One region of the Streptomyces sp. NPDC006335 genome, then DNA from elsewhere that is predicted to be linked to it. Evidence: riboswitches for the same ligand, from Rfam matches in the RefSeq annotation. Region 1 holds a riboswitch; each other region holds the start of a gene.
What was found. A riboswitch is a leader RNA that binds a small molecule or an ion and turns the genes downstream of it on or off. The one in region 1 is predicted to bind thiamine pyrophosphate.
Positions count from the first base shown of each region.

Region 2: another riboswitch for thiamine pyrophosphate. It lies ahead of thiO (glycine oxidase ThiO); the one in region 1 lies ahead of thiC (phosphomethylpyrimidine synthase ThiC).
Region 3: another riboswitch for thiamine pyrophosphate. It lies ahead of ABZ098_RS23155 (thiamine ABC transporter substrate-binding protein); the one in region 1 lies ahead of thiC (phosphomethylpyrimidine synthase ThiC).

Region 1 covers NZ_JBEXQX010000009.1:251,620-259,174, reverse strand. Annotated here, with positions in the region: gene ABZ098_RS25505 (hypothetical protein) at 1-816, opposite strand, end outside; gene thiC (phosphomethylpyrimidine synthase ThiC) at 901-2,688, opposite strand; TPP riboswitch at 2,681-2,870, opposite strand; gene ABZ098_RS25495 (YibE/F family protein) at 2,943-4,736, shown strand; gene ABZ098_RS25490 (SsgA family sporulation/cell division regulator) at 5,151-5,588, opposite strand; gene ABZ098_RS25485 (helix-turn-helix domain-containing protein) at 5,686-6,423, opposite strand; gene ABZ098_RS25480 (DUF5326 family protein) at 7,170-7,382, opposite strand; gene ABZ098_RS25475 (cupin domain-containing protein) at 7,542-7,555, opposite strand, start outside.
Region 2 covers NZ_JBEXQX010000001.1:421,738-429,292, reverse strand. Annotated here, with positions in the region: gene ABZ098_RS01995 (thiazole synthase) at 1-106, opposite strand, end outside; gene thiS (sulfur carrier protein ThiS) at 110-310, opposite strand; gene thiO (glycine oxidase ThiO) at 307-1,464, opposite strand; TPP riboswitch at 1,462-1,573, opposite strand; gene ABZ098_RS01980 (hypothetical protein) at 1,626-1,976, shown strand; gene ABZ098_RS01975 (FAD-dependent oxidoreductase) at 2,009-3,223, shown strand; gene ABZ098_RS01970 (Rv2175c family DNA-binding protein) at 4,115-4,486, shown strand; gene thiE (thiamine phosphate synthase) at 4,582-5,232, shown strand; gene metF (methylenetetrahydrofolate reductase [NAD(P)H]) at 5,356-6,279, shown strand; gene ABZ098_RS01955 (hypothetical protein) at 6,336-7,310, shown strand; gene ABZ098_RS01950 (NAD(P)/FAD-dependent oxidoreductase) at 7,329-7,555, opposite strand, start outside.
Region 3 covers NZ_JBEXQX010000008.1:139,447-147,001, reverse strand. Annotated here, with positions in the region: gene ABZ098_RS23165 (hypothetical protein) at 1-211, shown strand, start outside; gene rlmN (23S rRNA (adenine(2503)-C(2))-methyltransferase RlmN) at 249-1,355, shown strand; TPP riboswitch at 1,379-1,486, shown strand; gene ABZ098_RS23155 (thiamine ABC transporter substrate-binding protein) at 1,483-2,565, shown strand; gene ABZ098_RS23150 (iron ABC transporter permease) at 2,541-4,211, shown strand; gene ABZ098_RS23145 (ABC transporter ATP-binding protein) at 4,211-5,233, shown strand; gene ABZ098_RS23140 (maleylpyruvate isomerase family mycothiol-dependent enzyme) at 5,258-6,046, shown strand; gene ABZ098_RS23135 (LAETG motif-containing sortase-dependent surface protein) at 6,108-6,815, opposite strand; gene ABZ098_RS23130 (LOG family protein) at 6,957-7,555, opposite strand, start outside.

The DNA.
Region 1 (7,555 bases):
CGTGACATCGATCAGCCGCGGATGCCCGTGCAGCGAGACGACCGTGTCGCCACGGGCGAGCAGAGTGCCGATGCTGAAATCGACCCTGCTGCGGTGGATCCACCGCCCTGCGGAGAGCGACCACACGCCCAACTCCCTAGGACCCAGGGCAGGCCTCTCCTCGTCGTCGAGAAACTCGCCATCGGTCGCCACGGCCAGGCGGTCACCGTCGAGCCAGCAGGCCGAGACGACCTCCGCGTCGATGCCCGGGGCCGAGGGCAGCACGCCACGGCCATCGAGCACGGAAGGGTCCGTCAACGCACTGGCCAGGTCGAAGACTTCGACGACCCCGTACGGATGCCACACCCAGCCCGCCGACAGCAGGTGTCTCCCGTCCGGGCTCACCGCCAGCCGCGAGTGGAACACGTCCTTCGGATCACGTTCACCACTGGTGAGCCACTCTCCCGACTCCGCGTCCTCGATCTCGAGGATGTTGTACTCCTCCGGGCAGTGGACCAGAACCTCGCGGCCGTCCTGCAACGTCCCGAGTGCCACCGGATAGTCGAAAACTTCAGCTTGGTAGTAGCTGCGGTTCAGCTCACGGATGAGCTGATCACCGTCGAACAGCAGTGCCTTGGTACCACGCTCGGCATAGACGACGGAGTAGCGGCCGGACGGGGAGACGACGCTCCGGTCGAAGGAAAACGCATAGCGGACCGAGGCACTCTGCTCCACTCCGTCAGTACCCCATCGGCGGCCACCATCCACCAGGTCGACCAGATCATCGCCGTCCCACACCAGCGACTGTGCTTCAGCCGTCACCTTCAGAACGATCAAGACTCCCCCTCATCTCATCCCCGAACGCACGATGGCGCTGCCCCGAAGGCACCCTCCCTCCGGAACAGCGCCAATCTACGGACGTCAGTCCGCCAGCGGCAGGTACACGCGATTACCGCTCGCCGCGAACTCCTTCGACTTCTGGGCCATGCCCTCCTCGATCTCCTCCTGACTGCCGCCGTGACGGCGGCGGATGTCCTGAGAGATCTTCATCGAGCAGAACTTCGGCCCGCACATGGAGCAGAAGTGAGCCGTCTTGGCCGGCTCGGCCGGGAGGGTCTCGTCGTGGAACTCCCGGGCCGTGTCGGGGTCGAGGGCCAGGTTGAACTGGTCCTCCCAGCGGAACTCGAAGCGGGCGTCGGAGAGGGCGTCGTCCCACTCCTGGGCGCCCGGGTGTCCCTTGGCGAGGTCGGCCGCGTGGGCCGCGATCTTGTAGGTGATGACACCCGTCTTGACGTCGTCCCGGTTGGGCAGGCCCAGGTGCTCCTTGGGCGTGACGTAGCAGAGCATCGCGGTGCCCCACCAGGCGATCATCGCGGCGCCGATGCCGGAGGTGATGTGGTCGTAGGCCGGCGCGACGTCGGTGGTCAGCGGGCCGAGCGTATAGAACGGAGCTTCATCGCAGATCTCCTGCTGAAGGTCGATGTTCTCCTTGATCTTGTGCATCGGAACGTGTCCCGGGCCCTCGATCATGGTCTGTACGTTGAAACGCTTCGCGATCCGGTTGAGTTCCCCGAGCGTGCGCAACTCCGCGAACTGGGCCTCGTCGTTGGCGTCCGCGATCGAACCGGGCCTGAGGCCGTCGCCCAGCGAGTACGTGACGTCGTAGGCGGCGAGGATCTCGCACAGTTCCTCGAAGTTCTCGTACAGGAACGACTCCTTGTGGTGCGCCAGGCACCACGCCGCCATGATCGAGCCGCCACGCGAGACGATGCCCGTCTTGCGGTTGGCCGTCAGTGGTACGTACGGCAGGCGTACGCCCGCGTGGACCGTCATGTAGTCCACGCCCTGCTCGGCCTGTTCGATGACCGTGTCCTTGTAGATCTCCCAGGTCAGCTCCTCGGCGCGGCCGTCGACCTTCTCCAGCGCCTGGTAGAGCGGCACCGTCCCGATGGGGACCGGGGAGTTGCGCAGCACCCACTCGCGGGTGGTGTGGATGTTGCGGCCGGTGGACAGGTCCATGACCGTGTCGGCACCCCAGCGGGTCGCCCAGGTCATCTTCTCGACCTCCTCCTCGATGGAGGAGGTCACCGCGGAATTGCCGATGTTGGCGTTGACCTTCACCAGGAACCGCTTGCCGATGATCATCGGCTCGATCTCCGGGTGGTTGACGTTCGCCGGCAGCACCGCACGGCCCGCCGCGATCTCCTCCCGCACGACCTCGGGAGAAACGTTCTCCCGGATGGCCACGTACTCCATCTCGGGCGTGATCTCGCCGCGGCGGGCGTAGGCGAGCTGTGTGACCGCCTTGCCGTCGCGGCTACGGCGAGGCTGGCGGGCACGTCCCGGAAAGACCGCGTCCAGGTTACGGAGGCCGCCCCGAGGTGAGGTGTGCTTGATCCCGTCGTCCTCGGGGCGCACGGGCCGGCCCGCGTACTCCTCGGTGTCCCCGCGAGCGATGATCCAATTCTCCCGCAGCGGCACCAGGCCCCGGCGGACGTCCGTCTCGGCGAGCGGATCGGTGTACGGGCCCGAGGTGTCGTACAGCGTGACCGACTGCCCGTTGGTGAGGTGCACCTGGCGGACCGGCACCCGCAGATCGGGGCGCGAGCCCTCGATGTACGCCTTGTGCCAGCCGATGGACTTCCCGGCCTCCGTGTCGAGCTGGTCGTTCTGCTCGGAGGCAGGCGTGCGCGCGTCCTTGATGGTCATGAGACCTACTCCCTACGCCGGCATTACCCGGTAACAGGTTCGGCGGTCGACGCAGCGGTTTCCGTCCGCCGACGTTTCGTGGGGAACGTCACTCGCTTGAAGTGACGTTCCACGTGAAACATCGCTGGGACGGAGGTCAGCGCCCTCTCAGCCCGGTGCTCCGAGCTCCCGCGTGTACAAAAGGTGCCACCACGCTAGCGTCAATTCGGGCGCGGTGAACAGAGGGCCCCTGTCGTTCTTGCGATGATCGGTCGGTGACCACGACGCATCAGTCTCCTTACCCGCCCCCCGAGCCTCCGCGCCGACCGGGCTCCGGAAACGGTCCTGGGCACGGCTCCGGAAGCGGCCCGGGCAGCGGTTCCCGCGGCGGCTTCGGAGACGGCGGGGTCGGCGGGGCAGGCGGCACGGGCGGGACCAGCGGCTGGCACGAGCATGAGCGCCGTGGTGGGCATGCGGGCGGTCAGGGCTACGGTCATGGCCAGGGCGGCGCGGGTCATGGCGGCCAGGGCAGTGGTGGTGCCGGTGGTGGCGATGGTTACGGCAGCGGCGATGGTTATGGCGGGGATGAACACGGGCGTGGCCCCGGAGACGGGCACGAACATGGTTCAAGTGGCGGGCACGGGCATGGTCCGGGTGACGGACACGGTTCCGGCGACGGGCACGGACCGGGACATGGGCACGGGGACAGGTCCGGTTCCGGCGGTGGGCACGGCCACTCGCACAGTCATGGGCCGGCGGCTCCCGTCTCCAAGCACCTGCGCAAGGTCATCGCGGCGATCCTGATCCCGTTCGGCGTAGCCGTGGTGGTGGGGCTCGGGGTGCTGTGGCCCGGTGGCGCACCGGCGCACGAGCGCACTGGGGTGGGCTTCGACCGGCAGACTCAGCAGGCCACGGTCAGCAAGGTAGTGAGCGTCGACTGCAAGTCGGTGAACGCCTCGGGGGAGCCCCCGACGGGGGACACGTCCACCGCCGAGGGCTCGTCCGCCGAACAACAGGCGAACGGGACCTGCAAGAAGGCGACGATCCGGGTCGACACCGGCGACGACAAGGGCCGCACCTTCACGGAGATCGTCCAGCCGGACCAGTCACGGCAGTTGCACGAGGGCGAGAAGGTGGTGGTCGCATACGAGCCTTCCGCGCCCAGGGATTTGCAGTACTCGGTCACCGACGTCAACCGCCGCTTCCCGATGGGGCTGCTCGCCGGCATCTTCGCGCTCGCCGTCGTGGTCGTCGGGCGGCTGCGCGGAGTCATGGCACTGGTCGCGCTGGCCATCAGCTTCATGGTGCTGAACTTCTTCATCCTGCCCGCGATCCTCCAGGGCTCGAACCCGCTGCTCGTGGCGGTGATCGGGTCGAGCGCCATCATGCTGATCGCCCTCTACATGTGCCACGGCCTGTCGGCCCGAACCTCCGTGGCTGTACTGGGGACGCTGATCTCGCTGGTGCTGATCGGCATCCTCGGCTCGCTGTTCATCAGCTGGGCAGCACTGACGGGCAACACGGACGACAACACCGGACTCATCCACGGGCTGTACCCGACGATCGACATGAGCGGTCTGCTGCTCGCCGGCGTCATCATCGGCTCGCTCGGTGTCCTCGACGACGTGACGGTCACTCAGACGTCAGCGGTCTGGGAGCTGCACGAGGCCAACCCGACGATGGGCTGGCGCGGGCTGTACCGCGCCGGAATCCGGATCGGCCGGGACCACATCGCATCCGTCGTCAACACCCTCGTCCTCGCCTACGCCGGTGCCGCGCTGCCGCTGCTGCTGCTCTTCTCCATCGCGCAGTCCAGCGTGGGGACCGTCGCCAACAGCGAGCTGGTGGCGGAGGAGATCGTGCGCACACTGGTCGGCTCGATCGGCCTCGTCGCCTCGGTGCCGGTCACCACGGCCCTCGCGGCCCTGGTGGTCTCGGCCGACCGACCGGGGGCGGAGGTGGCTGGGACATCCGCACCCGTACCGGCGACGAGTGCGAGCGCGGGCACGGCCGACAGTCGGCCGGCGTCGGGACGCGGTGGTGGGAAGGGGCGGCGGCGCAGGCGTTGAGGGGGACCAGGGTTCGGCTGGAGCTCCGCTTCCTGGCCAATCCCTGGTCCCAGGCTCCAGTTCCGGGTTCCCAGACCCGGCTCCCGGCCGACTCCTACGAGGGACTCGCTCGCCGTAGAAGATGTGCACACGCACGCTGCATTCCAGCGCGACCTCACCGCCGAAGCACCGAGCGCCCCGCCGCCTGACCGTTTCCTTCAGCGTCCACGGCCACGGCGCCCACGGCCCCGCTCGCCGATCTCAGCTAACCGGACTGCCGCCGCCCCCCACCTCGGCAGAAGCACCACGGCGGCCTCATCCAGCCGTAACTCCACCGGAGCGCCGACCCCGCCCCCGTCGCCACCCTCAGCAGAAGCGTTCCTGCACCCTCCCACCCCACGCTGAAGCGTTCCGCCACCCCGCTGCCGTAAAGCGTCAGCCCGCGCTCTGCTCCTCTGCCAGGATCCGGTCCAGCGCTTCGTCGAGATGTGTGTCGAAATCGGCCAGTGCGGCCTCCTGGCCCAGCGGCACCAGCTTGTCGGTGCGGTCGAGGAACGCGATGATCGGCGCCGTCGACGAGCGGAACAGGGCCTGGTCGCCGCCGACCTGAAGCCTGATCAGGACATCGCCGAGCAGGTCGGAACCGGCGGGTGCGACCCGCACATCACCTTCCCCGCAGGGCCGGCCCACCCCGTCGATCAGCAGCTCCCGGCCGAAAGCCCAGGTCACCGGGGCATCGCCCGGGAGATGGAAGGTCAGCCGGACAGCGTAGGGATCGCAGGCCTCGTAGCGCAGTTCCACCGGAATGCGGAAGGAGAGCTCCTCCGACACGAGAAAGCTCATCATGACCTCTGCTTGTACGGTCTCGCGCATCGCTTACCCCGTCATCTGCCTTCGTCGGCCGGAATGATCCCTCTGACACTGGAGGCATCTTGCTGAACGTGCACGACAGATCACAAGGAGTGAGTTTTCAGATACTGATAGAGATCGCCAGCGAACCCATCAAACGCCCGATTTCCGCTTGCAGTTGCTGGGTGGCGGCCAGCAACCGGTCCGCCTGATGGGCGGGCAGAGAGATGGCCATCGTTGCCGCAGCGTTACCCACCGTGATCGGAATCGCCGCGCACACCGTCCCCAACGCGTACTCCTGACGTTCGATCACCGGCCCCATCCGCGCGGTCCGTTCGAGACGCCGGAGCAGACTGTGGCCGTCGCGCACGGTGTACGGCGTGATGGACTGCACGGGGTACCGGTCGAGATGGTCACGCCGGGCCTCGTCGTCCAGCTGGGCGAGCAGACACTGCCCGATGGCGTGCGCGTGCCCGGTCTCACGGAAGTCGGCCCACTCCTCGACCGCCGGGCTTCCGGGGCTCTCGGAGACACAGAGGACCTCGATCTCGCCGTCCCTGTACTGCGCGTAGTACACCGGCACGCCGATCAAATCGCGCCAGTGCCCGAGCGCCTCGACGACGGTGCTGCGACGTTTCTGCTCGGCTCCGCTGCTGCTCAGTCGCTCGGCCGCCTCCCCGAGAAAGAACAGACCCCTGTCTCGGCGCAGATAGCCCTCGTGCACGAGGGTGCGCAGCAGGTGGTACGCCGTGGGCAGCGCCAGCCCGGTCTCGCGGGCGAGTTGTTTGGCGGGGGCTCCGTGCTCGTGCTCCGCGACGGATTCGAGCAGGCGCATCGCGCGCTGGACAGATCCGATCAGGGTCGCGGAGTGAGCCTGTTCGGGAGGTTCACAGGCCGCCGCGCGCCGCTGGACGGGGGCTGACGACCGTACGGAGGCAGCGGGCTGCACGGGGGCCGACGCCCGTACCGGGGCCGTCGGCCCGGCGGGACCGGATGACTGGCCGGAAGCGGATACCCGTACCGGAGCTGCCGGCTGAGCCGGGCCCACCGGCCGTACGGAAGCCACGGGCGGGGCGGGAGCGGGGTCCGCGGGCGGGGCGGAGGCCACTGGCTCGCCTGGAGCCACGAGCTGAGCCGGAGCAACGGGCTGGGCGGAAGCCACGGGCTGGGCGGAAGCCACGGGCTGAGCGGAAGCCACCGGCTCGCCCGGAGCCACGAGCTGAGCCGAAGCCACCGGCTGGGCGGGAGCCACAGCCTGAGCGGGACTTACCGGGGCTCCAGGAGCCGTCGGTCGTGCCGAGGCTGTCGGCTGTACCGGAGCCGTCGGCTGTGCCGAAGCTGTCGGCTGTGTCGGAGGCGTCGTCGAGCGGGCGTCGATCTGTGCGGGTGCGGTGTCAACCGTGGCCAAGGGGCACTCCCGGAGCGCGAGGGGGGAGCCCGTGCGGGGGAACACGGGAGGGGGTACTCCGCTCGCGGGGTCGTCCCCGCGTCGAGTTCCGGACTTTAACGGCCCGCCACCGCACGTATACGGGCCGTCCGGAAAACTTCCCTCGCCCGAGGGAACGGGGCATTCCTGTTACCGGTCGCCCCGCCCGCTCCGGACGCTCACCAGTCGCTGCGCGAGGAGGAGCTCGTCATGAACTTCCGTACGACGTAGATGAGTCCGCCGACCAGGGCCACGAAGACCAGCAGCTTGAAGAGCAGGCCGATGACGAAGCCGACGACCGTGGCTATCAGTCCGCCGAACACGACCAGAGCGATGACCGGCACCGCGATCCACTTCACCCACCACGGCAACCCCGCGAAGATCTCTCCCATCGCACTCAACCTCTCTGCAGTCCGGCACCGTCCGGCCCCTCTGGTACCGGATCCACCAATGTCCTGCACTCGATGCTAGGGCCGGGAGGTACCGCCGCGGGGGCCTCGCACCCCTTGTCCTCCCCTGACTGATCCCCTAGGGAACCCCGAGGCCACGGGTCAGCTCTCCGGGG
Region 2 (7,555 bases), on a different contig from region 1:
CGACCAGCGCCCGCTCCAGCACCTCCAGGCTGGGCGCCCCGCCCGTGCCCATGATCAGGCGGGACGAGAAGGACGTACCGCCGATGACGAAGGGATCGTCGGCCATGGGTCAGCCTCCTTGGACGGCGGTGAGGACTTCCACGCGGTCTCCCTCGGCCAGGGACGTCGAGGGCCACTCGGCGCGCGGGACGACGGTCTCGTTGAGCGCGGCGGCCACTCCGGAGGGCGCCGGCGTCAGTGCCCGTACGACGGTGTCGAGAGCCGTGCCGGGGGCGAACTCCCGCGGCTCGCCGTTGACGGAGATGTTCATGCCGGCTGCTCCACGGACTCCAGGAAACGCCTCGGGGTGAACGGGCGGGCCTCCTCCGGCAGTTCACCGGTGGTCAGCGCGTGCGCCATCGCGTCCCCGGTGACCGGCGTCAGCAGCACGCCGTTGCGGTAGTGCCCGGTGGCCAGCAGGAGACCGGGAAGGTCCGTCGGGCCGAGCAGCGGGGCGTTGTCCGGGGAGCCCGGGCGCAGTCCCGCGCGGGTCTCCGTCAGCGGCAGTTCGGTGATGCCGGGGACCAGTTCGTGCGCGTCCCGCAGCAGTTCGTACACCCCGCCCGCGGTCACCGTGGTGTCCCAGCCCAGCTCCTCGCTGGTCGCGCCGATCACCAGCTCGCCGCTCTCGCGCGGCACCAGGTAGACCTGGCTGCCGCGCACCACGGCCCGCACGGTACGGCTCAGGAAGGGCGCGAGCCGCGGCGGCACGGTCAGTCTCAGCACCTGCCCCTTCACGGGCCGTACGGGGGGCAGGAGGGCCTGTGGGACCCCCTCCAGGCGGCCGCTGAGGCTTCCGGCGGCGAGCACCACCTGGTCCGCCCCCAGTTCCTCGCCGTCCGTGGTGGCGACCCCGGCCGCCCGGTCCCCCACGACGAGCAGACGTCGGGCCCAGGTGCGGTGGAACACCACACCCGCCCGCTCGCACGCGGCCAGCAACGCGCGCGTGAGCCGGCGCGGATCGATCTGGTGGTCGCCGTCCACCCGCAGCCCGCCCCGCACCCCCGGCGCGAGCATCGGCTCCAGGCGCCGGCACTCCCGGCCGGACAGCCACTCCGACTCCAGCCCCGACTGCCGCTGGAGCGCGTGCAGTTCGCGCAGGTGGGCGCGGTCGTCGGCGTCCAGGGCGACGGCGAGCGTGCCGCACCGGCGGTAACCGAGGTCGAGTCCGGTCAGCTCGGTGAGCTCGGCCGCGAAGTCGGGATAGCGCTGGGCGGAGGCGAGGTTCAGGCCCAGCAGGGTCTGCTCGCCGTAGTGCAGTTCGGTGACCGCGGCCAGCATCCCGGCGGCCACCTGGGCGGCCCCGCCGCCCGGTTCGGGATCCACGACGGCCGTGGTGAGACCGCGCTGCGCGGCCCGCCAGGCCGTGACCAGGCCGATGATGCCGCCCCCGACGACGAGGACGTCTGACGTACGTGAGGACATGGGCGTCCAGCCCCTCCCTTCGCCGGCATGACCCGGATCAGGTTCGTACGGTCGGAGGCCGCCAGCCTCCCTCTCAGCCCGGTACGTCCGGGCTCCCGCGAGTGCTCTACGTTGGCCACCCTAGCCCGTGCCCGTGCGCCTCTGTAAGGGAGCCCGCCCCCATGCCCCGCTCGCTCGACGGCCTCGTCCTCGCCCCCGTGGCCGATCAGGCCCCAGGTCAGGTGGGTACGCGGACCCGGTTCACGTACCACGAGAAGGACGGGGAGATCTGGGCCGAGTACGAGGGCGGCGACGTCGTCCGCGGACATCTGGTCGGCACGCGCGCGGGGGACCGTCTCGACTTCCGCTACGTCCAGCTCAAGCACGACGGGACGACGTCCTGCGGCCACTGCGTCTCGACGGTCGTGGAACTCCCCGACGGCCGGGTGCGGCTGGAGGAGACATGGGAGTGGGAGTCGCAGGCCGGCAGCGGGACGAGCGTTGTGGAGCAGGTCACTGCGCACGAGTCCTGACTGACTGATTGTCAGGTGACTATGGTGATCAAATGAGCGAGCAGACGCAGGCGCAGCGGCGGGTGGTCGTGGTCGGCGCGGGCATGGCCGGGGTGCAGACCGCGGTCGCGCTGCGCGAGCAGGGCTTCTCGGGAACCGTCACGATCATCGGCGCGGAACCCCACCAGCCGTACGACCGTCCGCCGCTCTCCAAGGCCGTGCTGCTCGGCAAGGCCGAGGGCTCCGCCTTCGACGTGGACTTCGAGGCCCTCGGCATCGAACTGCTGCTCGGCCGCGAGGTGCTGGGCGTGCGTCCCGACGCACACGAACTGGACACCGAGGCCGGGCCCTTCCCGTACGACGTCCTGGTCATCGCCACCGGTGCCGAACCGATCCGGCTGCCGGGCACGGAGGGCGTGCCCGGCGTGCATCTGCTGCGCACCCTGGACGACGCCGAGCGGCTGCGCCCCGTGCTCGCCCGGCAGCACGACATCGTGGTCGTCGGCGCGGGCTGGATCGGCGCCGAGTTCGCCACCGCCGCGCGCGAGGCGGGCTGCGCGGTGACGGTCGTGGAGGCCGCCGACCGGCCGCTCGCGGGCGCGCTGCCCGCCGAGGTGGCCGCTCCGATGGCCTCCTGGTATGCGGACGCGGGGGCCGTGCTGCGCACACGCGCGCGTGTGGAGCGCGTCGAGCCCGGCGCGGTCGTCCTGGACGACGGCTCCCGGGTGCCCGCGGGCGCGGTCGTGGTCGGTATCGGCGCCCGGCCCGCCACGGCCTGGCTCGCCGGTTCGGGCATCGAGCTCGGCGCCCACCGCGAGGTCCTCGCCGACGAACGGCTGCGCACCTCCGCCCCGGACGTCTACGCGGTCGGCGACTGCGCCTCCTTCCCCTCGGGGAGGTACGGCGAGCGCCTGCTGGTCCACCACTGGGACAACGCCCTCCAGGGCCCTCGCACGGTGGCCGCCGACATCCTGGGGGAGGCCCCCACGGTCTACGACCCGGTCCCGTACTTCTGGTCCGAGCAGTTCGGCCGCTTCGTCCAGTACGCCGGGCACCACGCGTCCGCCGACACCACCCTGTGGCGCGGCGAGCCGTCCGGTCCCGCCTGGACGGTGTGCTGGCTGCGCGAGAACCGCCTGGTGGCCCTCCTGGCGGTGGGCCGCCCCCGCGACCTGGCCCAGGGACGACGGCTCATCGAGGCGGGCACGGAGATGGACCCGGAGCTGCTGGTGGACCCGGCGAGGCCGATGAAGGCGGCGACGGCGTAAGCGGCGAACGCGCGACGGCTCGGGCTGCCTGCTGTGACATCTCGGGCGGAGGGCCGCCGGTGGTGGGCGGCAGGGGTCCGGCGGCGGCGCTGGAGGCGGGCGGCGGCTGGGCGGCCGCTGCCTGCTGTGGCGGGCCGGGTGGAGGTCCGGCGGTGTCTGCCCGCCCCACTGAGGCGCCGGCCGGGTGGCTCGGGTCGGCTGCTGCCTGCTGTGATGGGCCGAGTGGAGGTCCGGCGGTGCTTGGCGGCCTGGACGCGGCGAGGTTGCTGGGGGTGGCGGGTGCTGGCGGAGCGGCTCGGGCCGGTGCTGCCTGCTGTGGCGGGCCGGGGGAGTAGTCCGGCGCTGTTGGCGGCCCGGACGCGGCGAGGTTCCTGAAGGCGGCGGCGTGGGCGGCGGCTGGGCGGCTCGGGTCGGCTGCTGCCTGCTGTGATGGCCCGGGTGGAGGTCCGGCGGTGCTTGGAAGCCCGGACGCGGCGAGGTTCCTGAAGGCGGCTGGGCGGCTGGGCGGCTAGGCGGTCGGGGCGGCCGCTGGCTGCTGTGGCGGGCCGGGTGGGCGGTGTTTGGCCGTCCGGACCCGGCGAGACACCGAGGCGCCGGCCTGGTGGCTCGGGTCGGCTGCTTGATCCGCCGGGCGGAGTCCGCCGGGGCCTGGCGTCCCGGACGCGCCCGGTTACGCAGCAGTCCGTACCCGGCGATCACGCCCCGTCCCCCCGCCGGAGGCGCCCCGGGTCGCCGGGGCCCGGTGTCCCGGACGCGCCCGGTTCCGCGGCAGGCCGTACCCCGGCGATCACGCCCCCGTTCCCCCGCCGTGCCCCGGCGATCACGCCCCCGTTCCCCCGCCGGAGGCGCCCCGGCTTCCGACTGTCAGTGCGGGATGGCACGCTTAATCCCGTGACCGAGATTGACGCAAAGATCGATGCTCTCGTCCCCGCCTGGCTCACCCTCCCCGACATCGCAGAGATGCTCGACGTCGAGGTGACGCGTGTACGGCAGCTGGTCAAGGAGGGCCAGCTCATCGCCGTACGCCGTGGTGAGAACCGCGCGCTGCACGTCCCCGCCGCCTTCATCGACGGGGCTGAGCAGAAGGTCGTCAAGGGCCTGGTCGGGACCCTGACGCTCCTGAGGGACGACGGCTTCACCGACGAAGAGATGCTGGAGTGGCTCTTCACGCCCGACGACAGCCTGCCCGGCACCCCCGCGCAGGCCCTGAGCGAGAATCGCGGCACGGAGGTGAAGCGCCGGGCCCAGGCGCTCGCCGTCTGATCCGAACCACACCGGCGTACGGGCCGTGACCACCGAGGCCACGGCCGCGGTCCCGCACGGCCCGTACGCCACCGAACCCCGGGGGAGACACACGTATGCCCGACACCGCCCGCACCCAGCTCGCCGACGCCCGCGTCTACCTGTGCACGGACGCCCGCAGGCGCCAGGGCGACCTCGCCGAGTTCCTGGACGCGGTCCTGGCCGGCGGTGTCGACATCGTGCAACTGCGGGACAAGGGCATGGAGGCGGCCGAGGAACTGGAGCATCTCCAGGTCTTCGCCGACGCCTGCGCGCGGCACGGCAAGCTCCTCGCGGTCAACGACCGGGCCGACGTCGCCCACGCGGCCGCCGCCGACGTACTGCACCTGGGCCAGGGGGATCTGCCCGTCCCCGCCGCCCGCGCGATCCTCGGCGACGGCATCCTCATAGGCCGTTCCACCCACGCCGAGGCGGAGGCCGCCGCGGCCGCCGTGCAGGACGGCGTGGACTACTTCTGCACCGGCCCCTGCTGGCCGACCCCCACCAAGCCCGGCCGGCACGCCCCCGGCCTCGACCTGGTCCGCCACACCGCCGCGCTCGGCACCGACCGCCCCTGGTTCGCCATCGGCGGCATCGACCTCGGCAACCTCGACGAGGTCCTGGAGGCGGGCGCCCGCCGGGTCGTCGTCGTCCGGGCGATCACCGAGGCGGACGATCCGGGCGCGACCGCCGCGGAGTTCGCGAAGCGGTTGCGTGACACGCGGTGACGGACCGCCGGTGGCCGGTCGCATGATCGGCCCGGTGTCCGAGGGGTGGACAACAAGTCGACAAAACGGGCAAATTTCCCTGTTCTGGTTGGGTGACCGTCGCCCCCTGGCTAACCTGCCGGTATGGCCCTAGGAACCGCATCCACCAGGACTGACCGCGCACGCACCGTGCGCGACATGCTCGCCGCGGGCAAGACGACGTACTCCTTCGAGTTCTCGGCGCCCAAGACCCCCAAGGGCGAGCGGAGCCTGTGGACCGCGCTCCGGAGGGTCGAGGCGGTCGCCCCGGACTTCGTCTCCGTCACGTACGGCGCCGGCGGTTCCACCCGTGCGGGCACCGTCAAGGAGACTCAGCAGATCGTCGCGGACACCACCCTGACCCCGGTCGCCCACCTCACCGCGGTCAACCACTCCATCGCGGAGCTGCGCAACATCATCGGCCAGTACGCCGACGCGGGGATCCGCAACATGCTGGCCGTGCGCGGCGACCCGCCCGGCGACCCCATGGGCGACTGGCTGGCCCATCCCCAGGGTCTGACCTACGCCGCCGAACTCGTCCGGCTCATCAAGGAGTCGGGCGACTTCTGTGTCGGTGTCGCCGCCTTCCCGGAGATGCACCCGCGCTCCGCCGACTGGGACACCGACGTCGCGCACTTCGTCGACAAGTGCCGCGCCGGCGCCGACTACGCCATCACCCAGATGTTCTTCCAGCCGGAGTCGTATCTGCGGCTGCGTGACCGAGTCCACGCGGCCGGTTGCGACACCCCCGTCATTCCCGAGGTCATGCCGGTGACCAGCGTGCGGATGCTGGAGCGGCTCCCGCAGCTGAGCAACGCGAGCATCCCCTCCGTCCTGAAAGAGCGGATCCTCACAGCAAAGGACGATCCGGCCGCTGTACGCTCGATCGGAATCGAGTTCGCCACGGAGTTCTGCGCACGGCTGCTGTCCGAGGGAGTGCCCGGACTGCACTTCATCACGCTCAACAGCTCCACGGCGACGCTGGAAATCTACGAAAACCTGGGTCTGCACCATTCACCGCAGGCCTAGACCGGCCGCACGGATATACGACACACTGCGTAGCGGTCACTGGGAGAGGGGCGTACATGGGCTGGACGGTCCTCTACATCGCGTTCGGATTCGTCGCGCTGTGGCTGCTCGGCGAGGTGCTGCTGCAGTACAAGGCGCGGCTGCGCTGGCGGCTGCTCGCCTTCGTCGGTTTCCTCGGCGTGGTCCTCGGTGTCCTGATCCCGTCGGTGATCGTCATCGGCTTGGGCGCGATCGCCTTCGCGGTCGGCCAGACCTACGTCACCCTGTCGTTCCGCCGCGGCTTCGAGCAGGGCTGGGCGGTCAACCCGCCGGCCGCGCTGGGCGGTCTGACCGGCGGCAAGAAGAGCCGCCGGGAGCGTGGCCACGAGGAGCCCGGCCTGGAAGTCCCCGACCTGCGGACGGGTGACGCCTACGGCGACGAGGCCGGGTACGACCAGGGCCGGCCGGACACCGCCGGCTTCGGCCACGACGACGACTACGACCGCGACGACGTCTTCACGCCCGCGCGCTCCGCCGCCCCGACCGCCGCCGAGACCACCGCTGTCTACGAGCCGCAGCCCCTGCCCGACGACACCGGCTCGTACGGCGTCTACAACGACTCCGGCTACGCGGGCGACCAGTCCTACGCGGCCGCGGGCCAGACCCAGGACCAGTACGCGACGGCCGCCGCCGACCAGACCTACGGCTACGACGGCTACACCGGCTACGACCAGCAGCAGTACGGCTACGACCCGGCCGGACAGCAGCAGTACGCCGCCTACTCCGACCCGTACATCGGCACCCAGACCTACGGCGCGGGCTCGTACGACACCTCCTACGGCGGTCAGCAGCAGTTCGCCCAGCAGGGCTACGACCAGTACGGCGGGACGTACGGCGGCGAGACCCCGGCCGGCGGGGTGTGGGTGCCACAGCAGCGCACCGACGAGTCCTACGGCGGCGAACTCCCGCAGGAGCAGGGCTACTACCAGGACAACGGCGGCCAGGGACAGCAGAACCAGGGCCACGGGTACGACGAGCAGTACCGCTTCTGACGCCGGGCGGCGCCCCTCTCACTGAGAACCGCGGAACTCCGGCCCCTCCACGATCAGTCCGGCCACCAGCGCGCCCGACATGCCCGCGTGGGCGAGACCGCCGCCGGGATGCGACCAGCCACCGGCCGTGAACAGGCCCGGTATCGCCGTGCTGTTGGAGGGGTGCAGAGTGCCTTCGCCGCCCGCCAGTGAGGGCGGGGGAACGGCACCACCCTCGGCCCCCGTCTCCCGCTCGGTGTGCACGG
Region 3 (7,555 bases), on a different contig from region 1:
CCACCACTCCACCTGGTCCGGGTTCTTCGGCCTCGCCGCCCTCGTCATCGGCTGTGCGATCGCTCTCATCGGCCTGTACGCGGCGATCAGCACCTGGCGCGGCCTGGAGCCCTCCCGCCGCCGCGGCCAGGCCCTCCCGGTCACCCTCACCGGCGGCTTCTTCATGGCCGTGGGCCTGGCGGTCGCGGCTTTCGGCGTGTGGATCTTCTGAACGCGGTGCTCGAACGATCTGCCACACTGGAAGGGTTATGCCTGCACCCGGAGAACTCACTTTCGTCGCCCCCCGCGGAGCCAAGAAGCCGCCGCGGCACCTTGCTGATCTCACGCCCGCCGAGCGTAAAGAGGCTGTCGCCGAGATCGGGGAGAAGCCGTTTCGTGCCAAGCAGCTCTCGCAGCACTACTTCGCGCGGTACGCGCACGACCCGGCGGAGTGGACGGACATCCCGGCCGGGGCGCGCGGCAAGCTGCAGGAGGCGCTGCTTCCCGAGCTGATGACCGTCGTACGGCATCTGTCGACCGACCAGGGGACCACGCGCAAGACGCTGTGGCGGCTGTTCGACGGGACGCTCGTGGAGTCGGTGCTCATGCGGTACCCGGATCGGGTGACCATGTGCATCAGCTCGCAGGCGGGCTGCGGCATGAACTGCCCCTTCTGCGCCACCGGGCAGGCGGGGCTGGACAGGAACCTGTCCACCGCCGAGATCGTGCACCAGATCGTGGACGGGATGCGGGCGCTGCGGGACGGGGAGGTTCCGGGCGGGCCCGCGCGGCTGTCCAACATCGTCTTCATGGGCATGGGTGAGCCGCTCGCCAACTACAAGCGGGTCGTCGGCTCCATCCGGGCGCTCACCGATCCCGCTCCGGACGGGCTCGGGCTGTCGCAGCGCGGCATCACCGTGTCGACCGTCGGGCTTGTGCCGGCCATTCACCGGTTCGCCGACGAAGGGTTCAAGTGCCGGCTGGCGATCTCCCTGCACGCCCCCGACGACGAGCTGCGCGACACCCTCGTCCCCGTGAACACGCGGTGGAAGGTGCGCGAGGTCCTCGACGCCGGGTTCGAGTACGTCGAGAAGTCCGGGCGGCGGCTCAGCATCGAGTACGCGCTCATCCGGGACATCAATGACCAGGCCTGGCGCGGTGACCGGCTCGGGCGGCTGCTCAGGGGCAAGCCCGTGCACGTCAACCTCATCCCGCTGAACCCGACCCCCGGGTCCAAGTGGACCGCCTCCCGGCCCGAGGACGAGAAGGCGTTCGTGGAGGCCATCGCCGCCCATGGTGTGCCGGTGACGGTCCGGGACACCCGTGGGCAGGAGATCGACGGGGCCTGTGGTCAGCTGGCGGCCACCGAGCGGTAGTCTGACGGACGTACGTAAATCTTCATATCCGACAGGGGAGCGCCACAGCGCTGAGAGTGCGGCAATCGGGCCGCAGACCCTCTGAACCTCGCCCAGGTCATTCTGGGTAGGAAGTTCGGTCATCACCGTGAACAACAAGAAGTTTCTCGCTGCCGTCGTCGGCCTCGGCCTGGTCACGCTGTCCGCGTGCGGGTCCTCGTCCGACGACAGCAACGGCTCCGGCTCCGGCTCCAAGACCGTCACCCTGGTCAGCCACGACTCGTGGGCCGTCTCCAAGAACGTCCTCGCCGACTTCGAGAAGAAGTCCGGCTACAAGGTCAAGGTCCTGGAGGACGGCGACGCGGGGCAGGCCGTCAACAAGGCCATCCTCACCAAGGACAACCCGCAGGGCGACGTCTTCTTCGGCGTCGACAACACCCTGCTCTCCCGCGCGCTCGACAACGGGCTCTTCCAGTCGTACGAGGCGAAGGGCGCCGACCGGATCAAGGCCGAGTACCGGGCCGACCAGGACAAGCACCGGGTCACGCCCATCGACAGCGGCGACATCTGCGTCAACTACGACAAGGCCTGGTTCACCGAGCACAAGCTCCAGCCGCCGACGTCGTACGACGATCTGATCAAGCCCGCCTACAAGAACCTCCTCGTCACGGAGAACGCCTCGACGTCCTCGCCGGGGCTCGGGTTCCTGCTCGGGTCCGCCGCGAAGTACGGGGACGAGGGCTGGCAGGGCTACTGGAAGAAGCTCAAGGCCAACGGAGTCAAGGTCGTCGACGGCTGGGAGCAGGCCTACAACGAGGAGTTCTCCGGGTCCGCGGGGGGCAAGAAGGCGAAGGCCGACCGGCCGCTCGTCGTGTCGTACGCCTCCTCGCCGCCCGCCGAGGTGATCTACGCCGATCCGAAGCCGAAGACCGCGCCCACCGGGGTCGCCGACGGGACCTGCTTCCGGCAGATCGAGTACGCCGGGCTGCTGAGCAACGCGAAGAACACCGAGGGCGGCAAGGCGTTCCTGGACTTCCTGCTCACCAAGGAGTTCCAGCAGGACATGCCGCTCAACATGTTCGTCTATCCCGTGGTGGAGGGGGCCTCGGTGCCCGCCGAGTTCACCCAGTACGGTCCGCAGGCCAAGGATCCCGAGACCATGGACCCGGCGAAGATCGCCGACCACCGTGACGACTGGGTCAAGTCGTGGACCTCGCTGGTTCTGAAGTAAGGCCCCGCAAGCCTTTCCACAACGCGGCGGCGCGGCTCGGGCTCGTGGCCGTGCCCGTCGCGTTCTTCGCCCTCTTCTTCGCCTATCCCGTCGCCGCGATCGTCACGCGCGGACTGAAGACCGGCGGGAGCTGGCAGTTCGGCAGGATCACCGAGGTCCTCGCCCAGCCGGACATCCGGCACGTCCTGTGGTTCACCACCTGGCAGGCGCTCGCCTCCACGGCACTCACGCTCCTGATCGCGCTCCCCGGCGCGTACGTCTTCGCGCGGTTCGACTTCCCCGGCAAACAGGTCCTGCGCGCCGTGGTCACCGTCCCCTTCGTGCTGCCGACGGTCGTGGTCGGTACGGCCTTCCTGGCGCTCGTCGGCCGTGGCGGGCTGCTCGACGAGTGGTGGGGCGTACGGCTGGACACCACCGTGTGGGCGATCCTGCTCGCGCACGTCTTCTTCAACTACGCGGTCGTCGTACGCACCGTCGGCGGACTGTGGGCCCAACTGGACCCGCGCCAGGAGGAGGCCGCTCGGATGCTGGGCGCGTCCCGGCTCACGGCCTGGCGGACGGTCACCCTTCCCGCGCTCGCGCCCGCCGTGGCCGCCGCCGCGCTGATGGTCTTCCTCTTCACCTTCACCTCCTTCGGTGTGGTGCAGATCCTCGGCGGGCCCACCTTCTCGACCCTCGAAGTGGAGATCTACCGGCAGACCTCCGAGATCTTCGACCTGTCCACGGCCGCCGTGCTGACGATGATCCAGTTCGTCGCGGTGGGCGCGGTCCTCGCCCTGCACGCGTGGACCGTACGGCGCCGGGAGAGCGCGCTGCGGCTCGTGGACGCGTCCGTGACCGCCCGGCGGCCGCGCGGGGCGGGGGAGTGGGGGCTGCTGGCCGGGGTCGTCGCCATCATCGCCGTACTCCTCGTCCTGCCGCTCGCCGTCCTCGTCCAGCGGTCGCTCGACGCCCCCGACTTCGGCTACTACCGGGCGCTGACCAGCGCCGACGGCGGGGTGTTCCTCGTCGCGCCGATCGAGGCGGTCGGTAACTCCCTGGAGTACGCCCTCGCCGCGACCGCCATCGCGGTGACGGTCGGAGGGCTCGCGGCGGCCGCGTTGACGCGGCGGGACGCGGGGCGGTTCGTGCGGGGCTTCGACGCGCTGCTGATGCTGCCGCTCGGGGTGTCCGCGGTGACCGTGGGCTTCGGGTTCCTGATCTCCCTCGACGAGCCGCCGCTGGATCTCAGGCAGTCCTGGATCCTGGTGCCGCTCGCGCAGGCGCTGGTCGGGGTGCCGTTCGTCGTGCGGACCATGCTGCCCGTGCTGCGGGCCGTGGACCACCGGCTGCGGGAGGCCGCGGCCGTGCTCGGGGCCTCGCCGTGGCGGGTGTGGCGGGAGGTCGATCTGCCCATGGTGCGGCGGGCGTTGCTGATCGCGGCGGGCTTCGCCTTCGCCGTGTCGCTGGGGGAGTTCGGGGCGACCGTGTTCATCGCACGGCCCGACAACCCGACGCTGCCGGTCGCCGTGGCCCGGTTGCTCGGGCGGGCCGGAGACCTCAACTACGGGCAGGCGATGGCCCTTTCGACGATCCTGATGGTGGTGTGCGCGGTGGCGCTGCTGGTGCTCGAACGGCTGCGGACCGACCGGACCGGGGAGTTCTGATGCTGCTGAGCCTTGAGGACGCGACGGTTCGGTTCGGCGGACGGGCCGTGCTCGACGGGGTCGGCCTCGATGTCGCCGAGCACGAGATCGTGTGTGTGCTCGGGCCCAGCGGGAGCGGGAAGTCGACCCTGCTGCGGGCGGTGGCCGGGCTCCAACCGCTGGACTCCGGGCGGGTGTCGCTCGACGGACGCGACCAGGGCGGAGTGCCCGCGCACAAGCGTGGGGTCGGCCTGATGTTCCAGGACCATCAGCTGTTCCCGCAGCGGGACGTGGGCGCCAACGTGGCGTTCGGGCTGCGCATGCACGGGGCTTCCCGGGCGCGACAGGACGAGCGGGTACGGGAGTTGCTCGACCTCGTCGGTCTTCCGGGCGCCCCTCGCCGGGCCGTGGCCTCCCTCTCCGGTGGTGAGCAGCAGCGGGTCGCCCTGGCCCGGGCGCTCGCCCCCCGGCCCCGGCTGCTGATGCTCGACGAGCCCCTCGGACAGCTGGACCGGTCACTGCGGGAGCGGCTGGTCGTCGAACTGCGCGAGCTGTTCGGGCGGTTGGGCACCACCGTGCTCGCGGTCACCCACGACCAGGGGGAGGCCTTCGCGCTGGCCGACCGGGTCGTGGTGATGCGGGACGGACGGATCGCCCAGTCCGGAACGCCTCTCGAGGTGTGGCAGCGGCCGGTGGACGAGTTCGTGGCCCGCTTCCTCGGCTTCGAGAACGTCGTCGAGGGGACGGTGACGGGGGAGGCGGCGGACACGGCGTGGGGCAAGGTGCCGGTGCCTCCGGGCGCCGCCCAGGGGGTCCGGAGCGTGCTGGTGCGGCCGGCTGGGGTTCGGCTCGTGGCGGCCGGTGAGGGGCTGCGCTGCACGGTCGCCGCGCGCACCTTCAAGGGCACGCACGTCGCCGTGCACCTGCACCCCTCGGAAGGGGGGCCGCGGTTGGAGGCGGCCTGTGCGCTGCGCGCGGCGCCGGAGGTGGGGGACGTGGTCGGGGTGGAGTTCGACCCGGTCGAAATCGTGGTGCTCGGCTGACGGGGGCGGACCTACAGTGCGGGCATGACCTTGCTCCCGCACGACCGCTACTGTGACGAGATCGCCCACCAGGTGGGCCTGTTGAGGGCGGTGGTGGCCTCCGGGGCCGACCTGTCCGCGACCGTGCCGACCTGCCCGGACTGGTCGCTGGAGCGGCTGGTGCGGCACACCGGGGGCGCCCTGCGCTGGGCGGAGTCGATGGTGCGGACCCGGGCGCGGGAGGCGGTGCCCGAGTACCGCGTGCCCTCGGGGGAGGGGCCCGAGAGCGTAGGTGAGCTCGACGCGTGGCTCGCCGAGACCGGCGAACTGCTCGTCGCCACGCTCCGGGAGGCCGGGCCGGACGCCGAGGTGTGGTCCTGGGCCGGCATCCCCACCTCGGGTTTCTGGGCCCGCCGCATGGCTCACGAACTCACGATCCACCGCGCCGACGCCGCGCTCGCCGCCGGGCAGCCGTACGAGGTCGCTCCGGACATCGCCGCCGACGCGATCGACGAATGGCTCCAGATCGTGGAGTTCGTGCAGCGGAGCATGCCGCACGACGGGGCCCGGGAGCTGCGCGGCCCCGGGCGCAGCATCCACCTCCACGCCACCGACGGCACCCCGGAGCTGCACGCCGAGTGGCTGGTCGAGCTCACCGAGGACGTCATCGTCTGGCGGCGCGGACACGAGAGGGCGACCGTGGCGCTGCGCGGCCCGCTGACCGCCGTACTGCTGGCCTTCTACCGTCGACTCCCCCTGGACAGCCCGGAGTTGGAGGTGCTCGGGGAGCGGGAGCTGCTGGAGTTCTGGTTGGAGCGGGCCACCTTCGGGTGACGGCATGGCTGTGGCCCGCCCCCGGCCGGGGACGGGCCACAACGGTCGTTCAGGTACGGCGTCAGCGGCTGCCGGCGCCGCGACGGCGCAGGCCGAAGAACACCGCGCCGCCGCCGAGGGCGACCAGGGCGATGGCGATCCCGGCGATCAGGCCGGTGTTGGAGTTCGCACCGGTCTCGGCGAGGTTGGAGTCGCCGGCCGCGGGCGACGGGGCGTTGCTCTCGCCGGTCGCCGGAGCGGTGGTGCCCTCGGAGGCCGACGGGGTCGGGGTCGGGGACTCCTCGGCCGGGGTGCTGGCGGAGTCAGACGGGGTGGAGGTGGGCGTGGGCGTCGGGGTCGGCGTGTCCTCGGTCTTGCAGGCGGTCGCCGGGGTGGTCAGGTTGGGCTTGATGTCCTCGCCCTTGATGTAGGGCAGGGCCTCGACGCGGACGCGGTACTCGGAGTTGGGCGCCCAGTCCTCCTCGAAGGTGATGGTGGTGCCCTCCTTGGAGCCCTTCACCTTCTGCTCGCCGACCTTCTTCGCGTCGGCACCGTTGCTCTGCAGCAGGTACACGGAGACGGTCGCCTCGACGCCGGTCTTGTCCACGTCGGTGACGGTGATGACGCCCTTGTCGCCGTCACACTTGGCTTCGGCGGAGAACTCCTTGATGTTGCAGGCAAGGGCGTTGCCGGAGGCGCCGAGCACGAGCGCGGTCGAGGCGGCGGCGACGCCGAGGAAGCGCGCGGCGCGGGAGGTGCGGCGGGATATGGGCGTGAATGCCACGTTCATCCTTCACGGGGTGCGCAAATGCGGGGGGTTGACGAGGAGGTGATGTGACATCACCATCCCCACGAGTCTCACAGGTCTATAAGGGCTGCATAAGAAGTGTCAACGTGCAGGCGCCTTACAACCGTTGGCTTTACCTGCTTATTACCCAGTGAGACGTTTCAGCGCCGCCGGAGCGTCCTCGATTCGGTCAACCAGGGCGATTCTGGCCTCCATTGACCGCTCCCGCGCCAGCGCCTGGAGCAGCGGCCAGGTGGGCAGCTTCTCCGTCCAGTGCGCGCGGTTCACGAGCACCATCGGCGTGGGCTCACCGCGCGACTCGTAGTAGTTGGGCGTCGCGTTGTCGAAGATCTCCTGCACGGTGCCGGCCGCGCCCGGCAGGAAGACCACGCCGGCGTTCGAGCGGGCGAGCAGGCCGTCCTCGCGGGTGGCGTTGGCGAAGTACTTGGCGATGTGCGAGGCGAAGGCGTTCGGCGGCTCGTGCCCGTAGAACCAGGTCGGGATGCCGACGGAACGGCCGCCCCGGGGACGGCGGGCGCGGACCTCGAAGGCGGCGCGCGCCCAGTCGCTGATCGACGGCGTGAACGACGGCGCCGCGGCGAGGAGTTCGCACGCCTCGTCGAGCATGGCGTCCTCGAAGGGGGCCGCGTAGGCGCCGAGGTTGGCCGCCTCCATCGCGCCCGGTCCGCCACCGGTGGCCACGGTCAGCCCGGCGCGGGTCAGTTCGCGGCCGAGGCGGGCGG